DNA from 4 places in the Streptosporangium sp. NBC_01755 genome. Region 1 is predicted to be linked to each of the others. Evidence: riboswitches for the same ligand, from Rfam matches in the RefSeq annotation. Region 1 holds a riboswitch; each other region holds the start of a gene.
What was found. Region 1 has a riboswitch for cobalamin ahead of OG884_RS01595 (ribonucleoside-diphosphate reductase subunit alpha). Riboswitches for the same ligand answer to the same signal wherever they lie in the genome.
Positions count from the first base shown of each region.

Region 1 (3,201 bases):
GGGATGGGCTGCGGTCACCTCCCCGACCTGTAGCGGAAAGTGATTGAGGGGTAACCTATGGTATAGGAGGTTCTTGGGGGAAGGGGCGCTTATGCGCCGTAGGAGGTTTTTCGCGCTGGTGGCGGGAGCCATGGTCGTCGCGAGCTGCGGCAGAGTCGGCGACTCCGCCGACTCCGCCGACTCCGCCGTGGGCCGCCTGATCATCCTCGAGCCCACCGCCGACGGCCACGGCTGGGGCGGGATGGCGGGCAGGCTCGCCTCCGTCCTGGTCCTGGCGGGGCTGGCGCGCTCCGCCATGGTCGTCGAGCGGCCGGGAGCGCTGGGTTCCGTCCCCCGTGACGCGTTCGGCGCCGTCCGCGGCTCGTTCGTGCGCGAGGGCAGGCTGCTCGTCACCGCGATGCCGATGGTGACGGCCGCGGAGATCGCCAACACCGCCGCCGTGGTGGACGCCACCACCCCCCTCGCCCGCCTGGTCGGGGACTGGACGGTCCTGGTCGTCCCCGCCGACTCCCGCCTGCACACCTTCGAGGACTTCGCCGCGGAGCTGCGCCGCGACCCGGCGGCGCTGACGGTCGGCGGACGGCTGGAGGGCGGCTCCGACCACGTGCTCTACGGCATGATCGGCAAGTGCCTCGGGGTGGACGCCCGGTTGCTGGAGTACGCCGGCTTCCTTGCCGCCGAGGATGCCGCCGAGGCGCTTCAGATCGGACGGGTGGCGGCCCTGCTGGGGTCGGCCCGCGCCCTGCGACCCGAGATCGCAGCCGGCCGCCTGCGTCCCCTGGTGGTCTCCTCGGGCGGCCGGCTCGACGGGATCGACGCGCCGACGCTCCTGGAGGTCGACGTCCGGCTGGAGTACAGCGACTGGTGCGGTCTGCTGGGGCCCAAGGGCATGAGCCCGGCGGACCGGGACGCCGCGATCGCCCTGTGTGACAGGATCGACGCCGCGCCGCGCTGGCGCGCCCTGTGCGCGGCCAATGAGTGGAGCCGGGTCTACCTCAGCGGCGACGACTTCCGTCAGTGGCTCCTCACCGAGACGGCCCGCACCCGCGGGGTACTCCACGAGCTCGGGTTGCTGAAGTCCTCCGACACAACTTGTTGGGGTAGTTGCGTCAGACGCCCCTAGATGTAGGATCCTGCTCGTTGCTGGTTCGCCCCGGAAGGGGCGAGGCAAGAGGGAACCCGGTGAGATTCCGGGACTGCCCCGCAGCGGTGAACGGGAACGAAAGCCGTCATGTGAGCACTGGGTGAACCATGCCCGGGAAGCGACGGCCGGTAGGCACGCGCAGGGCGCCCGTGAGTCCGAAGACCTGCCGGTGACGTGATTGTCCAGGGCCTCGTGGGAGGGCCCGCGGAACGAGGCGGTCCGGCGTGCCCGGGATCGCTCGCGGACGCGTGCCCATCCGGCGGAGCCGTACGGGGAAGTCCGAGCGAGCGAGGGGCACCAGGTGACAGAGACCTTGGCAGGGACCGCGGTGGAGAACGCGGCAGGGGTCGTGGCGGAGAACGCCGGGGACGACCGGGGCAGCGGGAACGCGACGGTCGATCGCAGGCAGGCCATCGACGAGGCCGCCGCCAGGGTGATCACCGACCCGGAGAACTCCAGGGTCGCCGCCGCGCTGCTGGCCGAGCTGATCGCCGACGAGGCAGCCGAGCACGGCGTCCGCGACTTCTCCGAGTCCGTCGCCGCGACGCACCGGGCGGGGCTGATCGCCGACGGGCTCGCGGAGTTCGTGGCCGCACACGCCGAAGTCCTGGACGCGCTCATCGAGCCGGACGCCGACACCAGGTTCGAGTACTTCGGGCTGCGTACCGTCTACGATCGCTACCTGCTGCGTCACCCGAGCACCCGCAAGGTCCTGGAGCGCCCGCAGCACTTCTTCCTCCGGGTGGCCTGCGGCCTGTCCGAGACCGTCGAGGAGGCAGCCGAGCTGTACGCGCTCATGGCCACCATGTCCTACCTGCCCAGCTCGCCCACGCTGTTCAACTCCGGCTCGCGCAGGCCCCAGCTCTCCTCGTGCTTCCTGCTCGACTCGCCCCGCGACGAGCTGGAGGCCATCTACGAGCGCTACGGGCAGGTCGCGCGGCTGTCGAAGTACGCGGGGGGCATCGGGATCGCCTGGAGCCGGATCCGCTCGCGGGGCTCGCTGATCCGCGGCACCAACGGTCACTCCAACGGCATCGTGCCCTGGCTGCGCACCCTGGACGCGAGCGTCGCCGCGGTCAACCAGGGCGGCCGCCGCAAGGGCGCGGCCTGCGTCTACCTGGAGCCCTGGCACGCCGACATCGAGGAGTTCCTCGAACTGCGCGACAACACCGGCGAGGAGGCCCGCCGCACGCACAACCTGAACCTGGCCAACTGGATCCCCGACGAGTTCATGCGCCGGGTCGAGGCCGACGGCGTGTGGTCGCTGTTCGACCCCAAGGAGGTCCCGCACCTCACCGACCTGTACGGTGCCGCGTTCGACGACGCCTACCGGACCGCGGAAGCCGAGGGCCGGTTCGCCGCGCAGCTGCCCGCCCGCACCCTGTACGGCCGGATGATGCGCACGCTCGCCCAGACCGGCAACGGCTGGATGACCTTCAAGGACGCGGCCAACCGGACCTCCAACCAGACGGCCAGGCCGGAGAACGTCATCCACCTGTCGAACCTCTGTACCGAGATCCTTGAGGTCACCGGCGACGCCGAGACCGCGGTCTGCAACCTCGGCTCGATCAACCTGGCCGCCCACCTGTCTCCGGCCCCCGGAGACGGGGTCGACTGGGTACGGCTGCGCGCGACGGTCCGCACCGCCGTGCGGTTCCTCGACCGCACCATCGACCTGGGCTTCTACCCGACCCCCGAGGCCAGGAGCGCCAACCAGAGGTGGCGCCCGATCGGGCTCGGCGTGATGGGCCTGGCCGACGTGCTGTTCACGCTGCGGCTGCCGTTCGACTCGCCGCGGGCACTGGAGCTGTCCACCCGGATCTCCGAGGAGATCGCGCTGGCCGCCTACCGGACCTCCTCGGACCTGGCCGTGGAGCGTGGCCGCCACCCCTCCTACCAGGAGACCAGGGCCGCCACCGGGGTGCTCCACCCCGACCACTACCGGGCCGCGACGTCCGAGGAGTGGACGGAGATCAGGGAGCGGATCGCCAGGACGGGGCTGCGCAACTCGCTGATGATCGCGATCGCGCCCACGGCCACGATCGCCTCCATCGCCG
Region 1 is NZ_CP109131.1:389,631-392,831, reverse strand. Features, by position in the region: gene OG884_RS01600 (tripartite tricarboxylate transporter substrate-binding protein) at 92-1,123, shown strand; cobalamin riboswitch at 1,128-1,329, shown strand; gene OG884_RS01595 (ribonucleoside-diphosphate reductase subunit alpha) at 1,446-3,201, shown strand, end outside.

Region 2 (3,201 bases), 190 kb from region 1:
ATGCCCTTGACGGGACGCGCCGTCTGGGATTGGGCGTAGCGGGTCCAGCGCAGCGTCATGGGCTCGGTGCGGGAGACGTCTCCGGCGAGGATCGGCGGCCGCACGTAGCGGGTGCCGTAGGACTGCACCCAGCCGTGCTGCGTGGCCAGATATCCGTTGAGCTGCTCGGCGAAGTACTGGACCATGTCGTTGCGTTCGGGCTCGCCGTGTACCAGGACGTCGATGCCCGCCGCCTCCTGAAAGACCAGAACCGAGCGGATCTCGGAGGCGATCCGCTCGTCGTAGGCGGCGGCGTCGATGCGTCCGGCGCGTAGGTCGGCGCGGGCCGCCCGCAACTCGGTGGTCTGCGGGAAGGAGCCGATGGTGGTCGTCGGCAGCAACGGCAGGCCAAGGCGGGCACGCTGCGCGACGGCCCGCTCGGGATAGGGCTGGGAGCGGCGTGCGTCGGCCGGGGTGACCGCCGCGCTACGGGCCCGTACGGCGGAGTCGTGGGTGAGCGCCGAGGCCGCCCGCGAGGCGAGATCGGCCCGGTTGGCGGCCAGTTGCCCGGCGATGGCGCCGGTGCCCTCGCTCAGTGCCCTGGCCAGGGTGACGATCTCGGCCGTCTTCTGCCGGGCGAAGGCAAGCCAGCGGCCGACCTGCGGATCCACCCCGTGCTCGAGCGCGACATCCAGCGGGACGTGCAGCAGCGAGCAGGAGGCCGCCACGTCCACCCGGTCGGTCAGGCCGAGCAGGGTGGCCAGGGTGGACAGTGACCTTTCCAGGTCGTTGATCCACACGTTGCGGCCGTCCACGACGCCCGCGATCAGACGCTTGCCGACAACCCCGCCCACCCTGGCCAGGTCGTTCAGGTTCGCCGCGGCCGGGCCGGTGAAGTCCAGGCCCAGTCCCTCGATCGGCGCCTCGGCCAGAACCGGCAGCGCCTCTCCCAGCCGGTCGAAGTAACTGGCGACCAGGATCTTCGGCCGGTAGGTCAGGGAGCCGAGCTCCCGGTAGGCGCGGGCCGCGGCGTCCAGCACGGCCTGGTCGCGGTCCTGTACCAGGGCGGGCTCGTCCAGCTGCACCCACTCGGCGCCCGCCGCGCGCAGGGCGGTGAGCACCTGCACGTAGACCGGCAGCAGCCGGTCCAGCAGGGTGGTCGGGTCGAAGCCGGGGTCCATGCCGGGCGCGGGCTTGGCCAGCAGCAGGTACGTCACCGGGCCGACCAGCACCGGACGCGGGCTGTGCCCCTGTGCGAGAGCCTCACGCAGCTCGCCGACCTGCTTGGCCGGATCGGCGGTGAAGACGGTGTCCGCCCCCAGTTCCGGCACCAGGTAGTGGTAATTGGTGTCGAACCACTTGGTCATCTCCAGCGGAGCGACGGCCTGGGTGCCGCGCGCCATGGCGAAGTAGCCGTCCAGGGCGTCTGCTTCGACGGCGGCCCGGTGACGTTCAGGGATGGCGCCGACCATGACGGTGGTGTCCAGCACGTGGTCGTACAGTGAGAAGTCGCCGGTGGGGACCTCCCGCACGCCGGCACCGGCCAGGTGCCGCCAGTTGTCGCGGCGCAGCCGGGCCGCGGTGTCATGCAGCTCATCGGCGGTGACGCGGCCCGCCCAGTAGCCCTCGATCGCCTTCTTCAGCTCGCGGTCCGGCCCCTGGCGTGGATAGCCGTGGACGGTGGCGAGTGATGCGGGGGTGGCGGAAGTCTCAGCCACGAAACTCTCCTTCGCGAGTCATGGAGAACCCCGGTGCTCTCATGGGCGCGAAGGAACGGCTGACCGGCGAGCACCCTGATCTGGTGCCCGCTCGCAGCGCCGACCCGCCCTCGAGGTCACCGAAGTCACCGCGTGCGTGGTCGCACGCGGGCAGTGGCAGGTCTTCGGACTCGCGGGCACGCCCGGGATTTCGCCCGGGCATCTACTGGCCGTCGCTTCCCCGGTCCGGTACTCGGACCCAGTGCGTTTGACGGCGGTCGTTCCCACTCACCGCTGCGGGGCAGTCCCGGAATTGGCGAGCTCGCGAGCCAAACAGGCGAGCGCCGGCCGCACCGGGTTCCCTCTTACGACGCGCCTGCCTGGAGGGCAGGGCGAACCGACTGCGGGTCCAGCCTAGACGCATTCGGTTCCCCCAGGTGACAGGGGAGCGATCGGCCCCGCCAAGACCCCGATGCCGATGCCGAAGTGGTGGGGGCACGTGAACAAGCGGGTGTTCAACCCTCGCGCGATCGCGAGCGGGACATGGCCGGTGCTGACTCACGTCGGTCGCACCTCTGGCACGACGTACCGCACGCCGCTCGATACGCACCCCGTCGACGGCGGCTACCTGTTCGTTCTGGTGTATGGATCGCGCTCGGACTGGGTGCAGAACATCTTGGCGGCCGACGGGGCGCGGCTCCGGGTCGACGGGAGGGAGGTGGAACTCGCCGCCCCACGCCTCGTCGGGAAAGACGAGGCGTTCCAGGCTCTCTCCGATGAGGTGCCACGCCCACCGAGGCTGCTCCGCATCACCGAGTTCCTCCGCATGGACCTGGCCGCAGGCTGACGATATTCCAGGTGCCATCGGCCTGGCTCGATATCGGAGTGCGGGGGCCGATCCTGATCGCCTAGCGTGACCGGGATGAGAGACCGACCGGGTGCCGTCGGATCCGCGCTCAGGAGGGCGCCGACCGAGCGCCGTCGGAGTCGGAGTCGAAGTCCGTGGCCACACGGCACTGTCAGCGGCTGATTCGTTCTCGACGCCGGGCAGGCCCTGCCGGCCTTGCCCGGCGTCGTTGCCGCCTGATCGCGACGAGGCGGGCCGCGACGGGCTGCCCGAGGAGGATGCCGAGGAGTGCCAGCATCAGCCCGCAGAACTGTTGCGCGGTGAGCGCCTCTCCGGCGATCGTCGTACCGATCAGCACCCCGGTCACCGGGCTCAGCAACCCGACGAGTCCCACCGTTCCCGCCGACAGGTGCCGTAGTCCGGCGAACCAGGCGGCGAAGGCGAGAGCCGTCGCGACGACGCTGACATAACCGAACCCGAGGATCGCAGGTCCGTCCAGGCTCGGCGGCGGGCCCTCCACCGCGACGGCGAAGGGCAGCAGGACGACTCCCCCGGCGATGAGCTGCCACGAGGTCGACGACAGCACGTCGACATCCTCGTTCCATCTCTTGGCCAGCACGTAGCCGACCGACGACATCACCATGGCCGCGACGGACGCGAGCACGCCGAGGGCGTCGA
Region 2 is NZ_CP109131.1:580,580-583,780, forward strand. Features, by position in the region: gene metE (5-methyltetrahydropteroyltriglutamate--homocysteine S-methyltransferase) at 1-1,697, opposite strand, end outside; cobalamin riboswitch at 1,836-2,094, opposite strand; gene OG884_RS02425 (nitroreductase family deazaflavin-dependent oxidoreductase) at 2,176-2,523, shown strand; gene OG884_RS02430 (EamA family transporter) at 2,696-3,201, opposite strand, start outside.
Region 2: another riboswitch for cobalamin. It lies ahead of metE (5-methyltetrahydropteroyltriglutamate--homocysteine S-methyltransferase); the one in region 1 lies ahead of OG884_RS01595 (ribonucleoside-diphosphate reductase subunit alpha).

Region 3 (3,201 bases), 2.1 Mb from region 1:
TCACCGGGGTCGTTCACCAGGAACGGGTAGACCAGCGGCAGATCGCCGAGCGCCGCGTCGGGGCCGCAGGAGGCCGACATCCCCGTCGACTTGCCGGGCAGCCACTCCAGGTTGCCGTGCTTGCCGACGTGCACGATCGCGTGCGCGCCGAAGTCGTCGGCCAGCCACCGGTAGGCGGCCAGGTAGTGGTGGCTCGGCGGCAGGTCGGGGTCGTGGTAGATGGCGACCGGGTTCTCCCCGAAGCCTCGCGGCGGCTGGACCATCACCACGAGGTTGCCCGCGCGCAGCGCGGCCAGCACGATCTCGCCATCGGGATCGCGGCTCCGGTCGACGAACAACTCGCCCGGCGGCGGCCCCCAGTGCGCCTCGATGTCGCGGCGCAGGTCCTCGGGCAGCGTCTCGAACCACGCCCGGTAGCGCGCGGCCGGGATCCGCACCGGGTTCGCGGCCAGTTGCTCCTCGGTGAGCCAGTTCTGGTCCTGGCCACCCGCCGCGATCAGTGCGTGGATCAGCGCGTCGCCGTCCTGCTCCGCCACGCCGGGGAAACCGTCCCCGAGGTCGTACCCGGCCTCCGCCATGGCCGTGAGCAGCCTGACCACACTGGCCGGGGTGTCCAGGCCGACCGCGTTGCCGATCCTGGCGTGCTTGGTCGGGTACGCCGACAGCATCACCGCGATCCGTCGTTCCGGCGCTCGGACATGCCGGAGCAGGCCGTGCCGTACGGCGATGCCGGCGACGCGCGAGGCCCGCTCGGGGTCGGCCACGTACACGGTCAGGCCCTCGTTGTCGACCTCCTTGAAGGAGAACGGCACGGTGATGATCCGCCCGTCGAACTCGGGGATCGCCACCTGGGAGGCGGCGTCGAGCGGGGACAGGCCGTCGTCGTTCTCCCGCCAGGCGTCCCTTCCCGTGGTCAGGCAGAGGCCCTGCAGGATCGGCACGTCCAGCTCGGCGAGCGCGCCGACGTCCCACGCGGAGTCGTCCCCGCCCGCCGAGGCGGTCGCCGGGCGGGTGCCCCCGGCGGCGAGCACGGTGACCACCAGGGTGTCCGCGGCTCGGAGCGTGTCGAACAGGCCGGGCTCGGCGGTGCGGAGGGAACCGCAGTAGACGGGCAGGGCCTGGCCACCCGCGTCCTCGATGGCCAGGCAGAGCGCCTCGACGAAGGCGGTGTTGCCCGCGACGTGGTGCGCGCGGTAGTAGAGCACGCCGATGACGGGGCCCTCGGTGCGCCGTGCGACGCGTTCGAGGGGGCCCCAGCTCGGGGTGGGCACGGGCGGCGCGAAGCCGTACCCGGTGAGCAGCACCGTGTCGGAGAGGAAGGCGTGCAACTGGGCCAGGTTCGCGGGGCCGCCGTGCGCGAGGTAGGCGTGCGCCTCGGCGCAGACGCCGCCGGGCACCGTGGACAGCTCCATCAGCTCGGCGTCGGGGGCCTGCTCGCCGCCGAGGATCACGACGGGCCGCTGGCCCGCGAGCAGCGCGTCCAGCCCGTCCTCCCATGCCCGCCGTCCGCCGAGCAGTCGCACGACCACAAGGTCCGTGCCCTCGGTCAGCGCGGGCAGGTCCTCGGCGGACAACCTCGCCGGGTTGCCGAGCCGGTAGTCCGCGCCGCTCGCCCGCGCGCTGAGCAGGTCGGTGTCGGAGGTCGACAGCAGCAGGACGCAGGGCGGCGCCGAAGGCATGGGCGGCGCCGGCGACACGGGCGACACGGGTGACACAGCGGCCTGCGACGCGGGTGGCGCGGGAGATCGGGGGGTGGGTGACACGGCGGCCTGCGACGCGGGCGACACGGGGGATCGGGGGGTGGGCGGCACGGAGCGCATGGAGAAGTCCTCCCTCGGGGTCCTCGCCCCGGGTCGTCGTCATCGCGACGGCAGGAGTCTCCTGGCTCCCGGATCAACGCTCACCCCGGCCTTCCCGTCCGTTGCCGGACCGTGGCCTTCGGTGGGGTTCGCTCCCCGGTTACAGTGGCGGGACCGCGCCGGTTTCACACCGGCTTCCTCCCTGCGCCGTCGCCTAGGGTCACACTATGCCAGGCGGACATCCGTAAAGAAATGGGAGCTACCATCCACTGCGTGTCAATAACTGACCCTCCCGGAAGAACCCGGACAGACGCGTGTCCCGGAGCGCTCCAGGTGCATGCTGCGGCCGATGGCGGCCTGGCGCGGATCCGGGTTCCCGGTGGGGCGCTCACGGCGCGTCAGCTCCGCGTGGTCGCCGCCGCCGCCCGGGAGCTCGGATCCGGCGTGATCGAGCTGACCTCCAGGGCGAACCTCCAGGTACGCGGCCTGCCACCGCAGCACGGCGAGCCCCTTCCCGCCGTGCATCCGTCACGCGACGACGCGCACGCCCCGGACGGTGAGTCTTCTCCGGTCGGGGTTTCCGTACGCGGTGACGTGGGCGTTCCGGACGGTGAGTCTTCTCCGGTCGGGGTTTCCGTACGCGGTGACGTGGACGGTGACACGCGCGTTCCGGACGGCGGGCGGCGGCTTTCCCCGGCACCTGACTTCGCCGCGCGGCTGGCCGCCGCCGGGCTGTTGCCGTCGGCCACGCACGAGCGGGTACGTAACATCGTGGCCTCCCCCCTGGCCGGGCGGGCACCCGCGAGCATGCTCGACGTCCGTCCGCTCGTGTCCGAGTTGGACGGGGAACTCTGCGCCCGGCCCGCGCTCGCCGACCTGCCCGGTCGGTTCCTGTTCGCGCTCGACGACGGCTCGGGCGACATGGTGGCTCTCGGCGCGGACGTCACGCTGCTGCCGGTCGATCCGGCGGACGCCTCGGTGGACGTCTCCGAGGTGGCGCTGCTGCTCGCCGGTGCCGACCACGGGCTGCGCACGCCCGTCTCCTCCGCCGTCACCGGTATGCTCGCGGTCGCCGAGGCGTTCCTGGCCGAGCGCGCCGAGCAGGGGGCGGGCGCGTGGCGGCTCGCCGAGCTGACCGACGGCCCAGGCCGGGTCTCGGCCCGCGCGCTCAGGGCGGAACCGGATCTGCGCCAGGCCGCCGCCCCCGCCGTACGGCGGGGGCGGACCGTGCACGGCGGCACGGTCGGGGTCATCGCGCAGCGTGACGGAAGGTCGGCCCTCACCGTTCTCGCCGCGCTCGGGCGGCTCACGGCGGCCCAGCTGGAGGTGCTCGCCCAGGCGGCCGAGCACGGCGGGGGAGAGGTCCGGGTGACACCGTGGCGGACGATCGTCGTCCCCGATC
Region 3 is NZ_CP109131.1:6,402,871-6,406,071, forward strand. Features, by position in the region: gene cobN (cobaltochelatase subunit CobN) at 1-1,679, opposite strand, end outside; cobalamin riboswitch at 1,856-2,058, opposite strand; gene OG884_RS30385 (precorrin-3B synthase) at 2,133-3,201, shown strand, end outside.
Region 3: another riboswitch for cobalamin. It lies ahead of cobN (cobaltochelatase subunit CobN); the one in region 1 lies ahead of OG884_RS01595 (ribonucleoside-diphosphate reductase subunit alpha).

Region 4 (3,201 bases), 2.1 Mb from region 1:
GCCGGACGCTCCTGCCCACTCTCGCCCGCGCCGTGCGGGCCGTCGGGGCAGGCCGGATCCGGCTCGGCCGGGTCGCAGGAGAAGCGGCAGCCGGCGATCACCTTGACCGCGGGGAGCTGTGCGGCGAGCGCGCGGACGATCGTGGACTTGGCGGTCCCCTTCTCCCCTCGGACCAGCACACCACCCACCCGTGGGGAGACCGCGTTGAGTGTCAGCGCGAGCTTGAGGTCGTCGAGACCGACGACGGCACTGAACGGATAGGCACCGATCACGAGGTTTCTTTCTGCGAGATCCTGTTGACGTACCCGACCCGCCGAACGTTCAGTTCGGGGCCACCGCGAGCGCGTCGCGGCGGACGGCGCGCTGGACGGCGACGCCGTACAGGACGCCGATGGCCGACCAGAGCACGAGTTGCGTGCCGAGGGAGGACACCCGGAAGTCCCACAGCAACTGGGCGGGGAAGCCGTCGGGCACCTCGTTGATCGTCGGCAGCACGAACAGGGTGACGATGACGGGGACCAGGAAGCCGGCCGCGCCGGCGAGCCAGGGCCGGGCCGGCAGCCTGCGGGCGCAGGCCACACCCAGCGCCACGGACAGCAGGCCGATGGCGACCAGGACCAGGTACAGCGTGGTCCGGCTGCCGATGGTGTCCGGATCACCGATGGCGGGCGGGTTGGCCGGGTACTTGACGAACGGCACCAGCACGATCGCGACGAACGCGGTGGCGGCCATCGTCGCGGCCAGCACCACGTCGGAACGGGGTCCGATCCGGCCGCGCAGCCCGGCGAAGACGAGGGAGAAGATGCCTCCCACGGACATGCCGTACAGGGCCAGGGCGAGGAAGAGCCCGGCCTGCTGGCCGGACCGGCTGACCAGCGCCTCCTCCCCGTGGGAGTGCCCGGCCGCGGTCTGGGCGTGCGCGGCGGCCTCTTCGAGCGCGATGGCCTGGTCGATGTTCGGCTCGCCGAGCAGGTAGGCGAACACGGCGGCGATCAGCCCGGCGACCAGCCCGACGAGCAGGCCGCGGAGCAGCAGGGTACGTATCACGACGCGCGGCCTAGTGGCAGGGAACGCCGAGCAGGTGGCGCCCGTCGTGCATGAGTTCGTGCAGATAGTCGCCCGCCTGCGACACCGCCCCCTGGTCGAAGGTGACCAGGTAGGCCACCAGCAGGAGCAGCGGAACCGCCACGAGCCAGCGAGCCAGGTGGGAGAGGGGAACGGGCTGTGAAACGGACAGCTCACGCATGAGTAGCCTCCTTGGGGATGACGCGTCCCGACAGATGAGGACGCGGCGGCCAAGTAACCTGGCTCCCGGAACTCGCGTTCCGGATACAGTGGCGCGACCGCACCGGCTTCTCACCGGACTTCCCTCGGACCACCGCGAAATCGTCCGAAATGTAACTCTTTTTGTAGTGGATAGTCAACATAAGGTGATTCATTGCGGCATGCCGGATCCGGTTCCGTCTGCCGATCCGGCCGTCACGACCCGCTCACCGGCCCGGGATGGACGAGGTTTCTGGAGGTGAGCCTCTTCTTCGCGAGCCATACGACCGTGACGGCGACGGCGGACCGAGAAAGCCGGTGCGATCGGCCTCCGGACACCGGCCGGACGCGCGGCGGCCTCCGGAGGCCGCCGCGGCAGGTGCTCAGCGGGACACCCTGCGGAGCAGGTAGGTGTCCATGATCCAGCCCTTGCGCGCCCGCGCCTCGGCACGCAGCTCGCGGATGCGGTCGGCGACCTCGGACACCGGTCCGGCGACCAGGATCTCGTCCGGGGTGCCGATGTAGGCGCCCCAGTAGATGTCGAAGTCGTCGCCCAGATCGGCGCCCAGATCGGCGAAGGCACAGTGGGCGTCCAGCATGACGACGACGTCGTCGGCCGAGGGCCCCTCCTCGGCGAGACGCCGGCCGGTGGTGATGTGCACCGGCCGGGCGACCCGGGTCAGGCTGACGCGATGCCGGGCGGTGAGTGCGGACACGCTGCTGACACCGGGAATCACCTCGTGCTCGAACCGGACCGAGCCCCGCTGGTGGATCTCCTCGACGATGGCCAGGGTGCTGTCGTACAGGCCAGGATCCCCCCACACCAGGAAGGCACCCGTCTGCCCCTCGTCGAGCTCGTCACGGATGAACCGCTCGCAGATGTCGGCGCGGCGCGAGCGCCAGTCCTCGACCGCGGGGGCGTAGGCGGGGGTGGTCCGGTCACGCTCGGGGTCACCGGCCTCGACGATCCGGTACGGCGGGCGGGCGTGCGCGTCGACGAGGTCGTGCCGCAACTGGACGAGGTCATGCTTGGCCTCACCCTTGTCCAGGACGAAGAACACGTCGGTACGGGCGATGGCCTTGACCGCCTGGAGGGTGAGATGGTCGGGATCACCGGCGCCGATGCCGATGATGAGGATTCGCTTCACTTGCCAGAGTCTGCCCGTACCGCTTCGAGACTCGCCACAGGGGGCCGCCCCGGCGGATGTCCACCCCATCCACCCGCACGGCCGCCGCGTCCATGTGCTGTCCCGCAACGGCGCCTCAGCCACCGGAGAGCTGCGGATGAACACCTTCGACGCCGGTCACGCCTCCGGGAACAACCCCGCATGATCAGCCGTCGCCGCCCAGGCCGGGCGAGGGCGTGGCGAGCTGGAACCAGACGCTCGTGCTTCCGGGGGATCGGTGGAAGCCCCAGCGTGCCGCCAGTGTGTCGACCAGGGCGAGCCCTCTGCCACTCGGGGCCTCCTCCTCCGCCTGCCTCGGGTAGGGGATCCTGGACGAACCGCAGTCCCGGACCGCGACCAGCACGCCGCCGGTCGCGAACGCCAGCGAGACGAGGAACTCCCGCTGGACGGCATGCCGGATCACGTTCCCGGCAAGCTCGCTGGTGAGCAGGACGGCGTCGTCCCTACGGGGGTGCTCTTCCCCCAGCAGGTCGGCGACGAAGGTGCGTGCGGGTCTGACCTGCGAGGCCGTGGCCGCGAACCGGCGGGAAAAGCTCGGGGAGGCGGACAGCACGTCCAGCGCGAACAGCTGCCAGTCCAAACCCGAGAACCTCCGATCAGCGCCGTTGAACCGTCTACCCCGGAACAATCCGGAGATCCCGCCGACGATCAGAGCACGCGAACGCTTCACGATCATCCCTGTCCCTTCCCTCGTCCACGGTGCCGATCGGCCCGGGAACGTTCCACAGCCGCCTGACACGACTCGACTCCA
Region 4 is NZ_CP109131.1:6,393,721-6,396,921, reverse strand. Features, by position in the region: gene OG884_RS30365 (magnesium chelatase subunit D family protein) at 1-272, opposite strand, end outside; gene OG884_RS30360 (CbtA family protein) at 322-1,047, opposite strand; gene OG884_RS30355 (CbtB domain-containing protein) at 1,058-1,246, opposite strand; adenosylcobalamin (AdoCbl) riboswitch at 1,250-1,396, opposite strand; gene cobF (precorrin-6A synthase (deacetylating)) at 1,647-2,411, opposite strand; gene OG884_RS30345 (ATP-binding protein) at 2,596-3,126, opposite strand.
Region 4: another riboswitch for cobalamin. It lies ahead of OG884_RS30355 (CbtB domain-containing protein); the one in region 1 lies ahead of OG884_RS01595 (ribonucleoside-diphosphate reductase subunit alpha).